DNA from 2 places in the Streptomyces sp. CWNU-52B genome. Region 1 is predicted to be linked to the other one. Evidence: riboswitches for the same ligand, from Rfam matches in the RefSeq annotation. Region 1 holds a riboswitch; the other holds the start of a gene.
What was found. A riboswitch is a leader RNA that binds a small molecule or an ion and turns the genes downstream of it on or off. The one in region 1 is predicted to bind cyclic di-AMP.

Region 1 (8,918 bases):
CCTGCCGGCCGGGCATCGGCCCGTACGGATGCCAGACGTGCCGCCGGTCGAGATCGAGCAGCTCACGTACGGAAGGGGAGGGGGCCGGGGGAAGGAAGGGGGAGCGGGAGGGGCCGGGCGGGGGCAGGTCAGGCATTGGGTGCGAGATCCGTTCCGGCGCCCCGGCGGCGTACCGCGACCAGGTCCGTACGCGCCGCGGAGACCCGGGCTGCGCCGGGAACCGGCTCCTCCTCGGCGGCCGAGTCGCGGGGACCGCACCCGCCGCCCTCGTGCGCGCCGCACCCCGCGTCCGCGCCCTCGTGCGAGCCGCAGCCGGCCTCCGCGGGTGAACCGGAACCGCATCCTCCGCGCGCGGCGGCGGTGACCCGGTGCTCCGGCAACGTCACCTCGCCGGTGCCCTCCACCTCGAACCCGGCGTCCGCGATCATGTCCAGGTCCACCTGGCCCGCCTGTCCCTCGCTGGTGAGGTAGTCACCGAGGAAGATCGAGTTGGCGAGGTGCAGCGCGAGGGGCTGCATCGTACGGAGGTGGACCTCGCGCCCGCCCGCGATCCGCACCTCGGCGTCGGGGCAGACGAACCGGACCATCGCGAGGATCCGCAGACACCGCTGCGGTGTGAGGTGCCACTCCCCGGCGAGCGGGGTGCCCTCCATCGGGATCAGGAAGTTGACCGGCACCGAGTCCGGGTCGAGCGCCCGCAGTCCGAAGACGACGTCGACGAGGTCCGCGTCGCTCTCGCCCATCCCGGCGATCAGACCGGAGCAGGCCGACAGGCCCGCGGCATGCGCCTTGCGGACCGTGTCCACGCGGTCCGCGTACGTGTGGGTGGTCGTGATGTCCCCGTACGTGGCCTCGGAGGTGTTGAGGTTGTGGTTGTAGGCGTCCGCCCCCGCCTCGCGCAGCCGCTCGGCCTGGCCGTCCGAGAGGAGCCCGAGGCAGGCGCACACCTCGACGCCCTCGTGCCCGTCCTTGATCGCCTTGATGGTGTCCGAGACCCGGTCGACGTCACGGTCCGTCGGCCCGCGTCCGCTCGCCACCAGACAGACCCGCTTGGCGCCGCCCGCCAGCCCCGCGGCGGCGGCCTGCGACGCCTGGTCGGGCTTCAGCCACGTGTACTTGAGGATCTCGGCCTTTGAGCCGAGCCGCTGCGAGCAGTAGGAGCAGTCCTCGGGACACAGGCCCGACTTCAGGTTGACGAGGTAGTTCAGCTTCACCCGTCGGCCGAACCAGTGGCGGCGTACCTTGCCGGCCGCGGCCACCACATCGAGGAGTTCGTCGTCGGAGGTGGCCAGCACGGCCAGCGCCTCGTCGCGGGTCGGCAGCTCGCGCCGAAGCCCCTTGTCCAGCAGCGTGTTCAGCAGGTCCATGGGGTCCGATCCTGGCCTATCCGACCTCGCCGGGCCAAGGAGGAACCGGACAACAGAGTCGGCTCGACGTGTGGACATTGCCACATCATGGGCGTCTGGTGGCCGGGCTAGGGTCTGTGCGGTGCCTACAAAAGGCAGTCGGGGGCGGCCGGGCGGAACGTCGTGTCCGGACCCTCTCCCGGGACACCCTCGACCTCACGGCCCGGAGGACACATGGCGCAGTCGCCCTTCGCGTGGATCGACGAGCAGGCGCTGGCCCGCGGGCGGGCCGGACTCGTCCGGACGCTGCGTCCGCGCCCCGCCGACTCCGCGCTGCTCGATCTCGCCGGAAACGACTATCTGGGCCTGGCCCGGCATCCCGAGGTGACGGAGGCCGCCGCGCGGGCCGCCCGCGCGTGGGGCGGCGGTGCCACCGGCTCCCGGCTCGTCAGCGGTTCCACCGAACTGCACGCGGAACTGGAGCGCGAACTGGCCGCGTTCTGCGGCTTCGAGTCGGCCCTCGTCTTCTCCTCCGGCTACGCGGCCAACCTCGCCGTCGTCACCGCGCTCGCGCCGCACGGCTCCCTCGTCGTCTCCGACGCGGGCAACCACGCCTCCCTGATCGACGGCTGCCGTCTCGCGCGCGGCACCACCCAGGTCGTCGCCCACGCCGACCCCGACGCAGTCCGCAAGGCGCTGGGCACGCGCACCGGGCCCGCGATCGTCGTGTCCGACACGGTCTTCTCGGTGGACGGCGACGCGGCCCCGCTGGCGGAGCTGGCCGTCGTCTGCCGGGAGTCCGGCGCGGCCCTGGTGACGGACGACGCGCACGGTCTGGGAGTGCTCGGCGACGGCGGGCGTGGCGCGGCGTGGGCGACGGGGCTCGCGGGCGCGCCCGACGTCGTCACCACCGTCACGCTGTCGAAGTCGCTCGGCAGCCAGGGCGGCGCCGTCCTGGGCCCGGCCCACGTCATCGACCATCTGGTCAACGCGGCCCGCACCTTCATTTTCGACACCGCGCTGGCACCCGCGTCGGCGGGCGCGGCCCTGGCGGCCCTGCGGCTGCTGCGCGGGGAACCGGAACGGGCCACGCGCGCGCGTGCGGTGGCGACGACTCTGTACGAACGCCTGACGGCCGAGGGCCTGGAAGCCGTACGGCCGGACGCGGCGGTCGTCTCCGTGCGCGCCCCCTCTCCCGAGCGGGCGCTGCGCTGGGCGGCGGACTGCCGTGCGGCGGGTCTGGCCGTCGGCTGTTTCCGTCCGCCCTCGGTGCCGGACGGCGTCTCACGGCTGCGGCTCACCGCCCGCGCGGATCTCACCGACGGGCAGCTCGACCGGGCCGTGGACGTGATCCTCACAACGCGCCGATGAAGCCCTCCCAGGCCACGGGGTCGAAGAGCAGGGCGGGCCCCGAGGTGTTCTTGGAGTCGCGCACCGCGAGCAGACCGGCCCAGGGGCCGGAGCCCGGACGGGCGGTCTCGACGCAGTTGTTCATTCCTGTGCTGCGGCTGCTGCGCTGCCACCGCACACCGTGCAGTCGTGTGCTGGAAGGTACGTACCGAGGCATGGCGGCCATGGTGCCTCCTTATGCGCCGGAAGTGACACCGGCGAGGAAATCCAACGTGTCCTTGGGCGAAAGGGCGTGGACCTGAAGGGAGTCGAAGGCCTTGCTGTAGGCCTGAAGGTCTTCTTTCCGTTCGAGGTAGAGGCTACTCGTCAAGTGGTCGAGAACAACCACATCCAGATCAGATTTGTTCGGAAAAGAAAACATTACGAAAGGCCCGGTGATGCCGATCTGGGCGCCAACTCCGAACGGCAGCACCTGAATCCGCACGTGAGGGAGGTGCGCGGCCTCCTGGAGCCGCTCCAGTTGACGCGCCATGACCTCCGGGCCGCCGACGGTCCTCCGGAGCACCGCCTCGTCCAGGACGGCGCTCAGCCGGAGCGGCGGATTCGAACGCAGCACGTCCTGGCGCGCCAGGCGCACCCGCACCAGTGCGTCGACCTCGTCGTCGAGCGCCGCGCCCACGACGGCGCGCGTCACCTCACGGGCGTACTCGGGCGTCTGCAGGAGGCCCGGCACGACGGAGTTCTCCAGCGTGCGCATCGCGCCGGCCTGCGACTCCAGGCTGATGAAATCGCTGTACGTCGTCGGCAGGAGGCCCCGGTAGGCGCGCCACCAGTGGTGCCGTCCGTCCTCGTCGGAGCCCGCCAGCACGACAAGCAACTCGTACTGTGCCGGGTCCTCGACGCCGTACGCGTCCAGGAGCAGTCGTACGTCCGCGGGCTTGACGCCGCTGCGGCCGGTCTCGATCCGGCTCACCTTCGACTGGTGCCAGCCCACGCGGCGGGCCGCCTCACCGCTCGTGAGGCCCGCGAGGGCACGTAAAGCACGCAGTTCGGCGCCGAGTTTACGGCGGCGCACCGCGGGGCCGTGCTGCATGGCCGTCTCCTTCCGACCGTCGCGCCGACGCTGTGGCGCTCGGCGTCACGCCGACGGTAGAGGAGAAACCGGGTCCATGCCCAAATATGGTCGACCGCCGTAGAGTTCACCGCTTCGAGCGACAGATATATGCATATCTTGGTGGATCGGCACCAAGAACGCCGAGGTAGTGGCACTCTGGCGCAAGCACCAGTCCGGGACCGTGCCCGAAGTCATCCTCTTCGGGTGGGGTTCCGGTCCCGTGGGAAAGGGACTACGTCGCATGGCAGATCACCAGGAAGCATCCGTCACTCTGCCGAGCGATCCCGCCTCGGTCTCGGCCGCCCGTAGGTACGTGACCGACGTCCTGGCGGAGTGGGGACTCCCGTCCGGCTCGGAGGCCGCCGACACGGTCCGGCTCATCGTCTCCGAACTTGCCACGAACGCGGTACAGCACACATTCGGGCTGTCACCCACCTTTACGGTGGACATCGAGCTCGACCGTGACGAACAACTGTGCATCGGGGTGACCGACAGCCACCCGCGCTTCCCGCAGCGGTTGCCCGCGGCCGTCCAGCAGGACAACGGCCGCGGACTGGTGATCATCCGCTGGCTGACCGCGGAGAGCGGCGGCAGGCTCCTGGTCCGGCCCACCAGCGAGGGCGGTAAGACCGTGTCGATCGTGCTCCCCTGGGCGGTACCGGCGCAGTCGGCGCGGACCGACTGAGGCCTGCGCCCGCTTTCACTCGTTCGGGGGACGGGCGGGTGGGGGCTGCGTGTCGGCCGGGGTTCTGCCGTCGGATGCTCCGTCGACCGTGGCGTCGGCCTCGGCGTCCGTGCCGCTGCCGGCGGCCGCGGTCTTGTCGGCGGCCCGTTTCACCAGGTGGGGCATGACCGCCCACAGGCCGGTGCACACGACCAGAGTGGCCGCGCCCGCCAGGATGCCTTCGGTACGTCCCAGCGCCACGTCCACGACGAGCAGGACGGAACCGGCGAGAGCGACCGCGAGCACGGCGAGGCCGACCTGTGCGAGACGGGACGAGACGTGCACGATCTGGGGCTTGGCGCCCTGCTGGAACAGCCGGCGGTGCAGTGCGGCGGGCGCCGTGAAGAGGGCGGCCGCCAGGACCGACAGGAGCAGGGTGACGACGTAGGTGGTGCGCTGCACCGTGTCGAGCGACGGGAACCGCGGGGTGAAGGCCAGGGTCAGCAGGAAGGCGAAGAGGATCTGAACGCCGGTCTGGGTGACGCGCAGCTCCTGGAGGAGCTCGTTGAAGTTCCGGTCGGCGCGCTCCAGACGGGTCTCGTCGCGCTCCTCGGGGTGCTCCTGGAGGTGTTCCTGGAGGTGTGCTCGGGGGTGCTGACGTTCGGCCATGGGTGAACGGCTAACCATTCCGCCGTCGAAAACACATCCGGGGCCTCACGAGGTGGGCGAGATGGCCGTGGTGATCGCCACGGCCACCTCGCGGGCAGATCACCTGACTCGGCCGTACCAGACGCTCTTCGTCCAGATCTTCTGGAGCTTCACCACTTCCCCGGTCTTCGGGGAGTGCCAGATCCGTCCCTTCCCGGCGTAGATGCCGACGTGGTAGACGTTCCGGCCCGAGTGGAAGAAGACCAGATCCCCCTGCTTGCGCTTCGAGGCGGAGACATGGTTCGTCTTGTTGTACTGGGCCGCGGCCGTACGGGGCAGGCTCTTGCCCGCCTTCTTGAACGAGTACAGCGTCAGGCCCGAGCAGTCGAAGCGCTTGGGCCCCGCGGCCCCGTACTTGTACAGGGAACCCTTCTTGGAGGCCGCCACCTGAAGTGCCTTCGTCGCGGGTGTGGCCGCTTCGGCGGTGGACGCGAAGCCCGGGGCCACTATGCCGCCGCCGACAGCGGCGAGGGTGAGAGCCGATGCGGTACCGGCCCTGGTGAACAGCGACGGGACACGATTGAGCGCAGACATGCGCAACCCTTCGTCAGCCGCCTGTGAAGGATGACCTGTCGGATTCGGGCTGGCGAAGTTGCCCGGCCGCTGCTGCGGCTTCACCCCAAGGGCAGCTCGGCCCGGCCATGGCGTGACCGTTCCGGCGACCCGTCGTGCTTGGGTCCTCCACTCCTGCCGATCCACTTCTGTCGACCGGTCATCCGGGCAGCGGCAGGACTCGGCGTCCGCCCGGACCGCCCCGCCGCTGCTGGCGGGGGCTTGTCGTCGGAAGGGATCTTGACGCACCGATGTCCCAAATGCCGAGTGGAACCGGCGATTTGTGGGCTTACTCACCACTCACCCGTTCGGGTGGACAGCCCGTTTCACGGGTGGGTGTCGAGAACGTCGTTGACCCCCGCACCAGCACAGGAGTGGCTGATCCCGCCTCGGGGACGCGCGTGTTGCGCAACTCCCGGGGGCCTGTAAAGGCAGCACTTTCTACGCCGTCCGGGGGTACACCGTCTGGTCCGTTTCGCTCCCGGCCCGGACGCCTCGTCGCCTGCCTGCGTGACGCCGGGACACGGGGTGTACGTCAGGTGTCGGAGCCGGGCGGCAGAGCGACGCGGCCCGCCCGGCGCTCACCGTCCAGGACGCGCAGCGCCCGCGCCAGGGTCGGCGCGTGCACCTCGTGCTCACCCCGCTGGTGCATCAGGGCCAGGGCGTCCCGCAGCGCGGTGGCCTTGCCGACCAGGGCCTGGGCCGCGCGCAGTCCGCGGTAGGTGTCGCCGGCGTGTGCCGGGTTGATCCGGCCGAGCAGATCGACGACCTCCAGATAGCGGTCGATCAACTCGGCCTCGGCCCGTGTCAGTGCCGGCAGCGGGGGCAACTCGGGTGGGAGCATCCGCGCTTCACCTCGCGCCCGACGCGCCGAGGGCCGCCTTGCGGCTCGGGACGATCCGGTCGACCAGCCCGTACTCCAGCGCCCCGGGGGCGTCCAGGATCCTGTCCCGCTCGATGTCCGCGGCGATCCGCTCCCGGCTCTGCCCCGTGTGCAGGGCGAGCAGATCCTCCAGACGCGTACGGGTACGGGCCAGTTCGTCGGCCTGGACGGCCAGGTCGGACACCTGCCCCTGGACCGGCTCGGAGAGCGACGGCTGGTGGATCAGCACGCGGGCGCCCGGCAGCGCGTACCGCTTGCCCGGGGTGCCCGCCGCCAGCAGCACCGCGGCGGCCGACGCGGCTTGCCCCAGGCAGATGGTCTCCACCTCGCAGCTGACGAACCGCATCGTGTCGTAGACGGCGGCCATCGCGCTGAACGAGCCGCCGGGGGAGTTGATGTAGAGGGAGATGTCCCGGTCGGGTGCCTGGTACTCGAGGTGCATGAACTGCGCCGTCACGTCGTTCGCCGAGGTGTCGTCGATCGGCGTCCCGAGAAACACGATCCGCTCTTCGAGGAGTTTGGAGTACGGGTCCATGGTCCGCGTCCCCGAACCGGTGCGCTCGGTGAACTCGGGCAGCGCGTGGCGGGCGGACGGTCGGGCGAACGGTCGGGCCGGCGGTCGGTTCATGACACACGCCTCCTCCGGGAGAGGTCCTGTAAAAAATGTACAGGACGTACATTAGGTTATGGGGTGAGGGTGTTCCAGCGATCCAGAGATCACGGCAGGCCAGGGTGCAGCGCCGGTCCGGAGTGGTTCGACGACGATGAGACCGCGGAGCGCAAGGGTGAGCTCGGCTTCATCGAGCGTGGCGGCGTGACCCATGAGCGGTGGCAGCACAAACCGACTGCGCAGGGCACCGCGCGCATTCGAGTTCGAGAGCAGTCAGCGACGGTCTCGGATCGGGACGCCCTCAATCAATGGCCAGTGCCCACGTGTCGATGTCCAGATAGCGTCGCGGACCTGGGTGGCCACTTGTCGTGCTGCCGACCAGATGGAGGCGTTCCGTTTGCCAAGGGCGTCCGGTGAAGCCGTCGAGGCAGGCGGCCGCCGCCGACACGGACGCGTTGTCGTAGCGGCGAGCGCGGGCCAACGTGAGGTGGGGACGCAGCGGCCGTTCGGCGAAGGCGATGTCGCAGTCCCTGACCCGCGCCCGTACTGCTTCGGCCAGTTCGTGCAGCCCGTCGAGATCGCCCTCGATGCCGCTCCACAGCACTCGCTCGTCGAAGTGTCCGCCTCCGCGCAGTGCCAGTTCGAGGGAGGGGCGGGCAGCCGCCAGGTCTGCGAGGGGTGAACGAAGCCGCTGGACGGCCCGCACCGGCAGCTCGCCCAGGAAGGCCAGGGTGATGTGCCAGTCCTCGATGCGGTTCCAGCGCAGGTCGGGACAGGCGGCGTAGGCCGGGCTCAGGGCGTGCGCCAGCTCGTCCTTCGCATCGTCAGGCGGCGCGAGGGCGATGAACGCGTGCTGGGTAGCGGTCCGGGGCGGTTCGGTCACGGATGTCTTCCTACCTCATGCGTTCGCGGGGCCGAAGCCCAACTGTGGCCAACACGTGGCCACGCGCCCACGGCGTGATACTCGGATGAAAGAGCCGCTCGGCAGCTGGGCGGGCCGCCCGGCCTGCCGTGAGGCCGGGCCGCCTTGGCCGGCCTCAGTCGAACAGCGGTGCCAGTGCGGTTTCGCCCGCGACGATCCGCCAGGCGGGCACGCGTACCGTTCGGCTCACGGGGCAGGATTTGGCTCCGCGGCCCCCGGAGGGCAGTTGGGTGAGCAGGTCGCCTCGTGCGTGGGTCAGGCGAAGGTGTCGCGCGGGGTCCGCATCGGGGCTCGGGCCGACGTCGATCAGCACCGCTGTGTTCTCGCCGGCGTCGGTGAACAGGAGGTCCACCGGGTGGCCGCCCACCAGAACGGCCCGTTCCAGATCGGTGACGCCCCGTTCGGCCAAGTACTGCTGCAGGCGATCGGCGAGGTCATGGCGGGCCTCGGTCCCCGGCTCGGGCGTGCCGGTCCTGGCCGTCGTTCGGTCGTCGCCCGTTCCCAGGGGTGCCGAACGCGCGGCGAGGAGGGCGGGCAGACCGCTCCGGTCCTGCCAGAAGGCGTGACCTCCCACCGTGATCAGCTGTGACTTGGCCCGGGTGATCGCCACGTTCCACAGGTTGACCTGGCTTGCGACCCAGTGCGTGGTCCGGGGCGGTGTGTTGTGCGCCGCCACCGGGCTGAGCACCATCACGTCACGCTGTCCGCCCTGGAAGGTGTGGACGGTGCCGACCCGGACCCGGTCGTCGTCCCGCCACATCTGTGCCAG
Region 2 (8,918 bases), on a different contig from region 1:
CCCGACATCCTGCGCGACCTGGCCGACCTCTCCGGGCTCCGGGAGGCGGAGGCGGCCGGCCTGCCCGTGCTGCGGCCGCCGGCCCTCGCCGCGGAGATCGACGCCCTGCGTGAACTCCTCACCCGGGACGTCACACCGGCCGCCCAGCCTCCCGCGCGGGCGGCGACGCTGACCCTGCTCGACCATCAGCTGGCCGCGCACCCTCATGTGCTGGGCGCCGAGATCAGCGCCGCGGACGTGGACCTCTGGGTGGCGCTCACCCACCTCGGCACGGCCGACGCCCTGGCCCCGTACCTCAACCTGGAGCGGTACGTCCGCCGTCTCGGCCGGCACCCGGCCTTCCTCGGCCGGGTACGGGCGGGAAGTTAGGCCCAAGCTCCCCGCCCGCCGTGCGGACGGCTCAGGCGGGGCGTATCACGCTGTGGATCGCGGACTCGCCCGCCCAGTAGATCGACTCCTCGCGGATGGCGGCCCCCGGGCTCGGCGCGTGGACCATCATGCCGTTGCCCGTGTAGATGCCCACGTGCCCGACGGGGCCGCTGTAGAGGATCAGGTCACCGAGCCGGATCTCGGCGCCGGAGACCAGCGCGCCGGCGGTCGCCTGCTCGTGGACGGCACGCGGGAGGGCGACTCCCGCGGCCTTCCACGCGGCCTGGGTGAGGCTGGAGCAGTCGTACGAGCCCGGTCCCATGGCGCCCCAGACGCACGGCTTGCCGATCTGGGCGCGCGCGAAGTCGGCGGCCCTGGCGCCCTGCCCGCCGTAGCCGGGGTCGGGTACGGCCACCGCGGGCGCGGGCGCCGGAGCGGGGGCCGGCACGGTGTGGCCGGGGCCGGGAACCGCGTACCTGGGATCGGGCACGGCGTACCTGGGGGCGGACATGCCCTGCATGTCGAGGGCGACACCGGTGGCGATGGGGGTGCTCACGTCGACGTACCGGCCCGTGGTGCCGGCGTACTGGCCCGTACCCGCGTACTGGTCCGTGCCGAGGTACATGCCGCCGCCGAGGCTCTGGTCGGCGGCGGCACTCGTGGCCGCGCCGGGATACATGGGCGTGCCGGGGTACATGTCCACACCCGGGCGCATACCCGCGCTCGGGTCCGTGAGCGCGCCCGTGTCCGTACCCGCGTACGGCGTGCCGCCGGTGTACAGCGGGGTGCCGTAGCCGATGACCGGCTGCTGCCAGGAGTCCGTCACGGTCCGCGCGTAGGCCTGCTCCGGGGCGGGGCGCCAGGCGTTCTCGACCGGCCGGGACTCGATCGGCCCGGCCTCCGTGGGCCGGGTCTGCGGGGTCTCCGTCGGCCGGGCCTCGATCGCCGCGACGGGCGGTGCGTTCCGCCTGGCGAGGTGGCCGGCCAGCAGCTCACGGGCCTGTCCGAGCTTGCGCTGGTTGCGCTGCTTGGAGGTCCTCAGCGTCGCCTGCGACGGTCCGGCGGCCGGTCCCGGCAGGGCCGCCAGGTCGGCCGCCCGGCGCTGCGCCGGCACGGCCGGCAGCGCGGTGGCGGGCCCCGCGGTCAACTCGGCCACGGGCCGCGCGGTCAACTCCGCCGCAGGTCCCGCGCCGCCTCCCGCGGACGGTCCCGCCGTCAGTTCCAGTACGGGCTTGTCGGCCGGCCTCTCCCGGTCGCGGCCGCTCGGCCGGCCGCCCGCGTCGGCGGGCCGGGACCCGGCCGAGCCGCGGTCCGGCATCCGGTCGGGCGGCAGGACCGCCGGGAAGACGGGGCCCAACTGCGCTCGCCCCACGTCGAACCACTGCTTCGCGACGTCCGGGAGCGGGGCCGCCGCATCGGCTGCGCCGCCACCGCGGCCTCCCCCGCCGCCGCCCCCGTTCGCGTCCCTGGAGGCCGGCTTGGCCGTGCGGGTCGCCGCCGTCATCGCCCGGGTCGCGTTGAAGTTCCCGGTGGCGTTCTCGACCCGGTCGTAGAGGTTGGTGATCCGCTGCTGGACCTCCTCGCGGCTCGGCTCGTCGCCCCCCTGTGCGGGGGTGCCGGCGGAGGAGAACGGGTCCACGGAAGCGGGGGCCGCCTTCACGAGGGCGGACCGGGACATGCCCGGGAGGCTGGTGCCTCCGGGGCGCGGCGTTCGTTCCGGCGCGATGGAGACGACTCCTTCCGTGCTCCGCCTGCCGGGTCGACTGTCGGGTCCGGGCGGACGGTTCCGGAAGGTATGCCCTACGGCCGCTGCCCGCTGGGCAGTCGGGCCGATTCACCCTGAAGATCGACGGGACCTCCGGCTCCGGCTGCCGTACGGGCCTGCCGGATTCGGCGGAGGCCGCCCGACCCGGCGAGGTTCACCGGAGGGAGTCGTACGGCCTGTCGCCAACTTAGCCAACATGTGTGTCTCGCGTGAAGATTGAAGTGCGAAGTGTCCGATATGTAAATGTGACCTTCGTCGTACCCAAAGGAGACATTCCGTGGTCGATCACCCCACGGCGACGGGAGAGACGCCCCTGCGGCGCCCCTCCCGGACCTCCGGGACCTCCGCGGCCGCTCCCGCGCCTCAGTCGAAGGGCGTGAGGAACTCCCGTACCGGCAGCGCCCTGTTCACGATGCGGGTGTCGCCGATCCAGCCGTAGAAGCCCTGCCCGAAGCTCTCGTCGAACTGCGTGGCACCGAGGACGAACGGCTTGCCGAGGGTGGCGATGCCGGTGGACGGCTGCGTGGGATTGCGGGCGATCTTCGACCCGTCCACGTACATCACCGTGCGGCGCCCGTCGTTGACGAGCGCGATGTGCATCCAGCGGCCCACGGGCACCGCGTGGCTCCACGACGTGGGGTCGGCGTCCTGCCGCTCCGGATAGACCACGAACTGGAGGAACCGCTCGGGCGACAGGTTGAGGCTGCAGGTGGGTTCCAGCGGGGACCAGCCCGTCGTCTTGCCCGCGTCCCCGTTGCGCCCCTCCCAGCTGAGGATGCCCATCCAGGCGTGGTCGCCCTCGAAGGGTTCGGGCAGCCTGACGAAGGTCTCGATGGTGTAGCCGCGGGTGAACTTCTCACTGTTCAGGGCCGCTCGGCCGGCCGTCGTCAGGATCGCGCCGCGGTCCGGGCTCTTGCCGCCGTCGAAGCGGAGGCTGGCGTGCGCCGGCTGACCGGGGTGGTGGTCGGGCGACCAGGTGAGGGCCTCGGACCCGCTGGAGGCCAGCCGGCTCACCGTCAGGTCGTTCCCGTTGCCGGTCAGGTCGCGGACGACGGCGCCGTTCCCGACCGGCTCGCCGGCCGTTCCGCCCGCGGCCGTCCCGGACGCGTCGAAGCGCCAGTACGCGACCGTGCCGCGCGGCATCACCGCGGAGGCGGGGCGCGGCTTCGGCACCGCCACGGGGGCGAAGCCGGCGAACCGCTCGTCGAAGTCGATGTCCAGGCTGAACCGGTCGGTGGGCCCGGTCAGTTCGATGGTCTCGGCCTCCAGCGGCGACCGCTCGTCGGCGTCACGGGCGAGGAGCCACGGCGAGAAGGTCTCGACGTCGACGACACCGCGGACCAGGTCGAACCCGTACGTGCGGATCATCCCGGCGCCACCGTAGTAGCGGTCCTGGTAGTTGGTGATGTGGACGTGGACATCGTTGTCGGCGTCGTTGCGCAGGACCGTGCGTCCCGGCGGCCAGTAGTGCCCGCCCAGCGCGAGGAAGATCTGGTCGTTGCCGCGGACGAGCCCGTCCCACAGGCGGGTGCCGTTGTCCGACAGCTGCGCCTTGCCGTCGTCGTCCGACCAGGCGATGTCATGGGTGGTGAGCACGGCGGGCAGCGTGGGGTGCGCGTCGAGGACGCCCTGCGCCCACCGCAGCCCCTTGTCCGAGATACGCCAGTCCAGGGCGAGGACCAGCCATGACCGGTCAGCGGCCGTCAGCACGTGGTAGGTGTTGTAGCCGTCGGGCGAGGCGCCGCGGTAGGTCGGCATGGACGCGTAGCGGGCGGGCCCGAAGGCCGCGAGGTACGCGGAGTCGCCGCGCTGGTCGTCCCCCGAGGCGATGTCGTGGTTGCCCGCCAGGACGCTGTAGGGCACCTTCCCGTGGATGGTCCGGAAGGTGTCGGCGGCGCGCTCGATCTCGTCCTCGGTGCCGTGTTCGGTGACGTCTCCGAGGTGCGTCATGAAGGCGACGTTCGCCTCGCCGCGTTCGGCGACCAGATGGCGGAAGGCCTCGCGCAGCGGGGCGGGGTCGGAGCTGTCGGCGTCGAAGAGGTACTGGGTGTCGGGGAGGACGGCCAGGACGAAACGCGGGCTGTGCGGGTCGAACCGGCCGGCCCGCGCCGCGGCGGCGGAGGACGCGGACCCGGCGGACGCGGAGGCGGCCCGCGCCGGCGTCTCGAAGGCGGCCACCGCCGCGCCGGCCACCGGCAGGGCGGCCGCGGCTCGCAGCAGCGAGCGTCTGTGCAGGGGATTCTGTTGTTCTGCCGCAGTCATGGACCACTCCGTAGGACGAGACCGGTCAGGGCCGAACCGGACAGGACTGAACCGGACAGGACGGGACCGGATAGGACAGGACCTCGTGGGACGAGACCCCTTGGCAGCCCGTACGCTCCTCACCCGCCACGGCCGGGTGATGGCGGGGAGTTGAACGCCCGCTGCCGTCCGTCCGGACGTCTGGCGGCGCGGGCCGGGCCCGGTCCCGTCGGATTCCGCGCGACGCCGCTGCGGAATCAGGACGGCGACGCCCCCGGGGATCACCTCTTGACACGTGTGGACCTGCTCGCTTTACTCCATCCAACGCCAGCATCTGAGCACCTGGCGTGAGAGGGACGCCCAGCCGGTAGACGGTCACGCATCGTGAGCCCGGACACAGTCGCCAGGACGGCCGCACAGCGGCGGATTCCGAGGCGGGGACGTACCCCCCGGGTCCCTGGAGCTCGTCATGTTCCTCCCCCCTCGCGCAGCAGGACCGCAGTACGGACACTCGGCGTTCCCGGGCGACACGGGTGTTCCCGGCTGCCGATAGCAGCCGACGACTCCGCGGTACGCGCAGAACCCACGGCACACACCGGCCGCACCGTACGCACCACCACGCCGGGTGCTCCGGTGCTCGCGCCGTCGCACATCACACCGTCGGCCGTGCCGTGCCACCCCTCATCGACTCGTCGACATCCCGCACCGTCCTACGCACACACTCCTCGGGGGCTCACATGGCCGCAGCAATCCGTCCGAGCGGCACTCCCACCGGACCGACCCGCCGCACCGTGCTGCGACAGGGCGCGGCGGCGGCCGGAGCCTCCGCCGCCGCGGCCGCCCTGTCGGCATGCGGTGCCGGAGCGGGCAGCGGGGTGGACGCCGACGGGCGTGTCCACATCGAGGTGTGGCACGGACAGACCGACACCGGACGCGCCGCGATCGAGGACCTGACAGCGCGGTTCCACCGGACGCACCCGGACATCAGGGTCGACCTCGGCGGCGGAGTCCTCTCGGACGCCATGCTCCAGAAGATCACCGCCGCCCTCGCCTCCGGTTCGTTCCCCGACATCGCGTACGTCTTCGGTTCCGACCTGGCCAGCGTCGCGCGCAGTCCCTCCGTGGTGGACCTGACCCACACGTTCAAGTCCGGCCCCGTCCCCTGGGAGGACTTCTGGGCACCGGCCCGCGAGGCGGTCACCCTCAACGGCCGGGTCAGGGCCGCCCCCGCGCTCATCGACTCACTGGCGGTCGTGTGCAACAAGAAGCTCTTCCGCGACGCCGGTCTGCCGCTGCCGCGCCCCGGCTGGAGCTGGGACGACTTCGTGGAGACGGCGTCCAAGCTCACCGATCGGGGCCGGGGCGTCTTCGGCACCGGCTGGCCCGGAGTGGGCGACGAGGACACGGTGTGGCGGCTGTGGCCGATGGTGTGGGACCTCGGAGGTGAGGTCGTCTCCGAGGACGGCCGGCGGATCGGTTTCGAGGACACCGGCCTCAAGGCCCTCCAGACGGTGGAAGCGCTCGCGAAGGCGAAGAGCGTGTACATCGACCCCAAGACCGGCAGCGAACAGATGTACCGGGTCTTTCTCTCCGGCCGCATGGGCATGGCGGTCACCGGCCCATGGCAACTCCCCGACATCCGCCAGGCGAAGGTCGACTACCACGTCGTGCCGCTGCCCAGCTACAGCGGCCGGCCCATCACCATCTCCGGGCCCGACACCTGGACGGTGTTCGACAACGGCGCCGCCCGCGTCGAGGCGGCCCGCACCTACGTGACCTGGCTGTCGGAGCCCGCCCAGGACGTGCGCTGGGGCATCGAGGCCGGCAGCCTGCCGATGAGCCGGGGCACCCAGGCGCTGCCGCGGTGGCAGAAGCAGGAGGACAGCACCCCGGGACTGCAGGTGTTCACCAAGACGCTGGAATCGGCCCGGGTGCGCCCGGTGCATCCGGCGTACCCGCAGATCTCGCAAGCACTCGGCCAGGCGATCACCGCCGTGCTCCTCGGCCGCAGTTCCCCTGCCGAGGCCCTGCGCGACTGCGCGGAAGAGGCCAACGCCGCCCTGCTCATTCCGCGTTGAGAGGACCTGCCATGTCCCGCCTGCCCACCCCACTGACTCTCACGGACCGGGGCGAGAAACGCGGTCCCCGTACGCGGCCACGTCTCCTCGCCGGCAACGGCGGTACGAAGCCCGGCAGTCCACCGGGCCGCGGCGCCCCTCGCCGGCGGATACGCCAGGAGACGGCGACGGCCTGGGCGTTCATCTCGCCCTCCGTCCTCGTCATCCTCGGACTGAGCGTCGTCCCGGTCGTCTGGTCGCTGCTGCTGTCCTTCCAGGCCGACGACCTGGTGACACCCAGCCGATGGGTCGGCCTCGACAACTACCGCGCTCTGGCGCAGGACCCGCACTTCGACGAGGCGGTGCGCAACACGATCGTGTACACGGCCCTGTACGTGCCGCTGAGCATCGGCATCGGGCTGCTGCTCGCCCTCGCCCTGAACCGCCGCATCCGGCTGGTCGGCCTCTACCGGACGCTCATCTTCGTGCCGTTCGTCATCTCGGCCGCGGCCCAGGGAGTGCTGTTCTCCTTCATTCTCGACCCGGAGTTCGGCGCGGCCAACGCCGTCCTCAACGAGTTCGGCATCTCCCGTCAGGGCTTCTTCAGCGATCCGGGGCAGGCGTTGTTCGCCCTCCTCGCGATCTCCCTGTGGAGCGGCACCGGATTCTGCGTGGTGGTGCTGCTGGCGGCCCTCCAGGACGTCCCGCCCTCCCTCACCGAGGCGGCCCGCCTCGACGGGGCCGGGCATCTGCAACTGCTGCGCCATGTCGTACTGCCCACGCTCACCCCGGTGATGACCTTCCTCCTGCTGTGGCAGACCATCACGTCCCTGCAGGTCTTCGACCTCGTCTACGTCACGACCAAGGGCGGCCCGCTGGGCTCCACCACCGTGATCGTCTACTTCATCTGGGAGCAGGCGTTCAAGAACTTCACGGCCGGTTACGGCGCGGCGGCGGCGTACGCCCTGGCTGTCGCGCTGCTGCTCCTCACCGTGGTCCCCCGGGCGGTGCGAGCCCTGCGTGACCGTGTCCGCCCGGACCGGCGACCGGGCCGGAGCCTGGACAAGCACGTGGACAAGCACGTGGACCAGCACCTGGAAGGAGCCGCACGATGACGACCGCGTCCCCCTCTCCGGCCGCGTCCTCCGCGCCCCGCACGTCCTCCGACGCCGCTGTTCCCGCACCCGCCGGAGCTGCCGGACCCTCCGTCCCCGCCGGAGCTGCCGCGGGACCGGCCCGACGCCGGCTCCGGCTGCCGTTCAGTCCCTGGCACCTCCTGCTCGCCCCGCTCTGTCTGGTCTTCGCGATTCCGCTGATCTGGCTGCTGATCAGTTCCGTCATGAGCGACGCGGAGATCAACAGGTTCCCGCCGGCCCTGTGGCCGTCGCGGATCGACCTGGGCGGGTACCGGTACGTCATCGGCAACGCGATGTTCCCCCGGTGGTTCCTCAACTCGGCTGTCGTCTCCCTGACCGCGGTGGCGTCCAACCTGCTGCTGGGCTCGCTGGGCGGTTACGCCTTCGCCCGTATGCGGTTCGCCGGTTCCCGGCTGCTGCTCGGCCTGATGCTGGCCACGATGGCGATCCCGTTCCAGCTGACGATGATCCCCACCTTCCTGGTCATGAAGCGCCTGGGGCTCGTCGACTCGCTGGGCGCGCTGATCGTCCCTTCCCTGGTCACTCCGTTCGCGGTGTACCTGCTGCGGCAGTTCTTCCTGTCGCTGCCCAGGGAACTGGAGGAGGCGGCGTGGCTCGACGGCTGCTCACGGCTCGGCGTGCTCTTCCGCGTGGTGCTGCCGCTGTCCCGGCCGGCACTGAGCACCGTGGCCGTGCTGACGTTCCTCACCACGTGGAACGACCTGACCTGGCCCCTGATCGCCATCAACCATGACACCCAGTACACGCTGCAACTGGGCCTGACGACGTTCCAGGGGCTGCATCACACCAAGTGGTCCGCGGTGATGGCGGGCAACATGATCACGGTACTGCCCGTGCTGGTCGCCTTCCTGTTCGCCCAGAAGACGTTCATCCAGTCGATCACGTCGAGCGGCCTCAAGGGGTAGCCCGCGCTCCCGCCCCGTCCTGCGCCTGCGCCCCATTGCCCTGGCCGCAGCGCGCCTCCGGTCCGGCCGTCGCCGTCCGGCTGCCCATCCCACTCCAGCTCCCGCTCCCAGCCCCAACTCCAGCTCCCAGGAAGGCGGATGCCGCACACCTTCGACCCACCGGCCACACGGCGGTGCTCCCGCCCAGCTGACCTACGTGCGCGGCCATGACCGCCCTCGCACACACCCGTAAACGGAAAGAATCTGTCATGACCCTCAGCACCCCGAAGATCGCCTTCATCGGCGCGGGCAGTGTCGTGTTCACCCAGGGCCTGCTGGCCGACCTGCTGGCCTTCCCCGAGCTGCGGGGCGCCCATGTCGCGCTGCACGACATCGACGCCGAGCGCCTCACCACCGCCGAGGGAGCGGCCCGCCAGATCGCGGA

Region 2: another riboswitch for cyclic di-AMP. It lies ahead of ACLVWQ_RS26505 (C40 family peptidase); the one in region 1 lies ahead of ACLVWQ_RS15630 (C40 family peptidase).

The regions. Positions count from the first base shown of each region.
Region 1 covers NZ_JBLFJV010000013.1:146,264-155,181, forward strand. Annotated here, with positions in the region: gene ACLVWQ_RS15595 (adenosylmethionine--8-amino-7-oxononanoate transaminase) at 1-136, opposite strand, end outside; gene bioB (biotin synthase BioB) at 129-1,367, opposite strand; gene ACLVWQ_RS15605 (8-amino-7-oxononanoate synthase) at 1,581-2,717, shown strand; gene ACLVWQ_RS15610 (DUF397 domain-containing protein) at 2,701-2,922, opposite strand; gene ACLVWQ_RS15615 (helix-turn-helix domain-containing protein) at 2,932-3,789, opposite strand; gene ACLVWQ_RS15620 (ATP-binding protein) at 4,052-4,495, shown strand; gene ACLVWQ_RS15625 (DUF6328 family protein) at 4,511-5,143, opposite strand; gene ACLVWQ_RS15630 (C40 family peptidase) at 5,243-5,716, opposite strand; cyclic di-AMP (ydaO/yuaA leader) riboswitch at 5,720-5,921, opposite strand; gene ACLVWQ_RS15635 (hypothetical protein) at 6,270-6,578, opposite strand; gene ACLVWQ_RS15640 (ATP-dependent Clp protease proteolytic subunit) at 6,586-7,245, opposite strand; gene thpR (RNA 2',3'-cyclic phosphodiesterase) at 7,529-8,110, opposite strand; gene ACLVWQ_RS15650 (caspase, EACC1-associated type) at 8,265-8,918, opposite strand, start outside.
Region 2 covers NZ_JBLFJV010000028.1:120,856-129,773, reverse strand. Annotated here, with positions in the region: gene ACLVWQ_RS26510 (glutathione S-transferase family protein) at 1-369, shown strand, start outside; gene ACLVWQ_RS26505 (C40 family peptidase) at 401-2,047, opposite strand; cyclic di-AMP (ydaO/yuaA leader) riboswitch at 2,103-2,275, opposite strand; gene ACLVWQ_RS26500 (LamG-like jellyroll fold domain-containing protein) at 2,498-4,396, opposite strand; gene ACLVWQ_RS26495 (ABC transporter substrate-binding protein) at 5,113-6,453, shown strand; gene ACLVWQ_RS26490 (carbohydrate ABC transporter permease) at 6,465-7,547, shown strand; gene ACLVWQ_RS26485 (carbohydrate ABC transporter permease) at 7,544-8,494, shown strand; gene ACLVWQ_RS26480 (alpha-glucosidase/alpha-galactosidase) at 8,743-8,918, shown strand, end outside.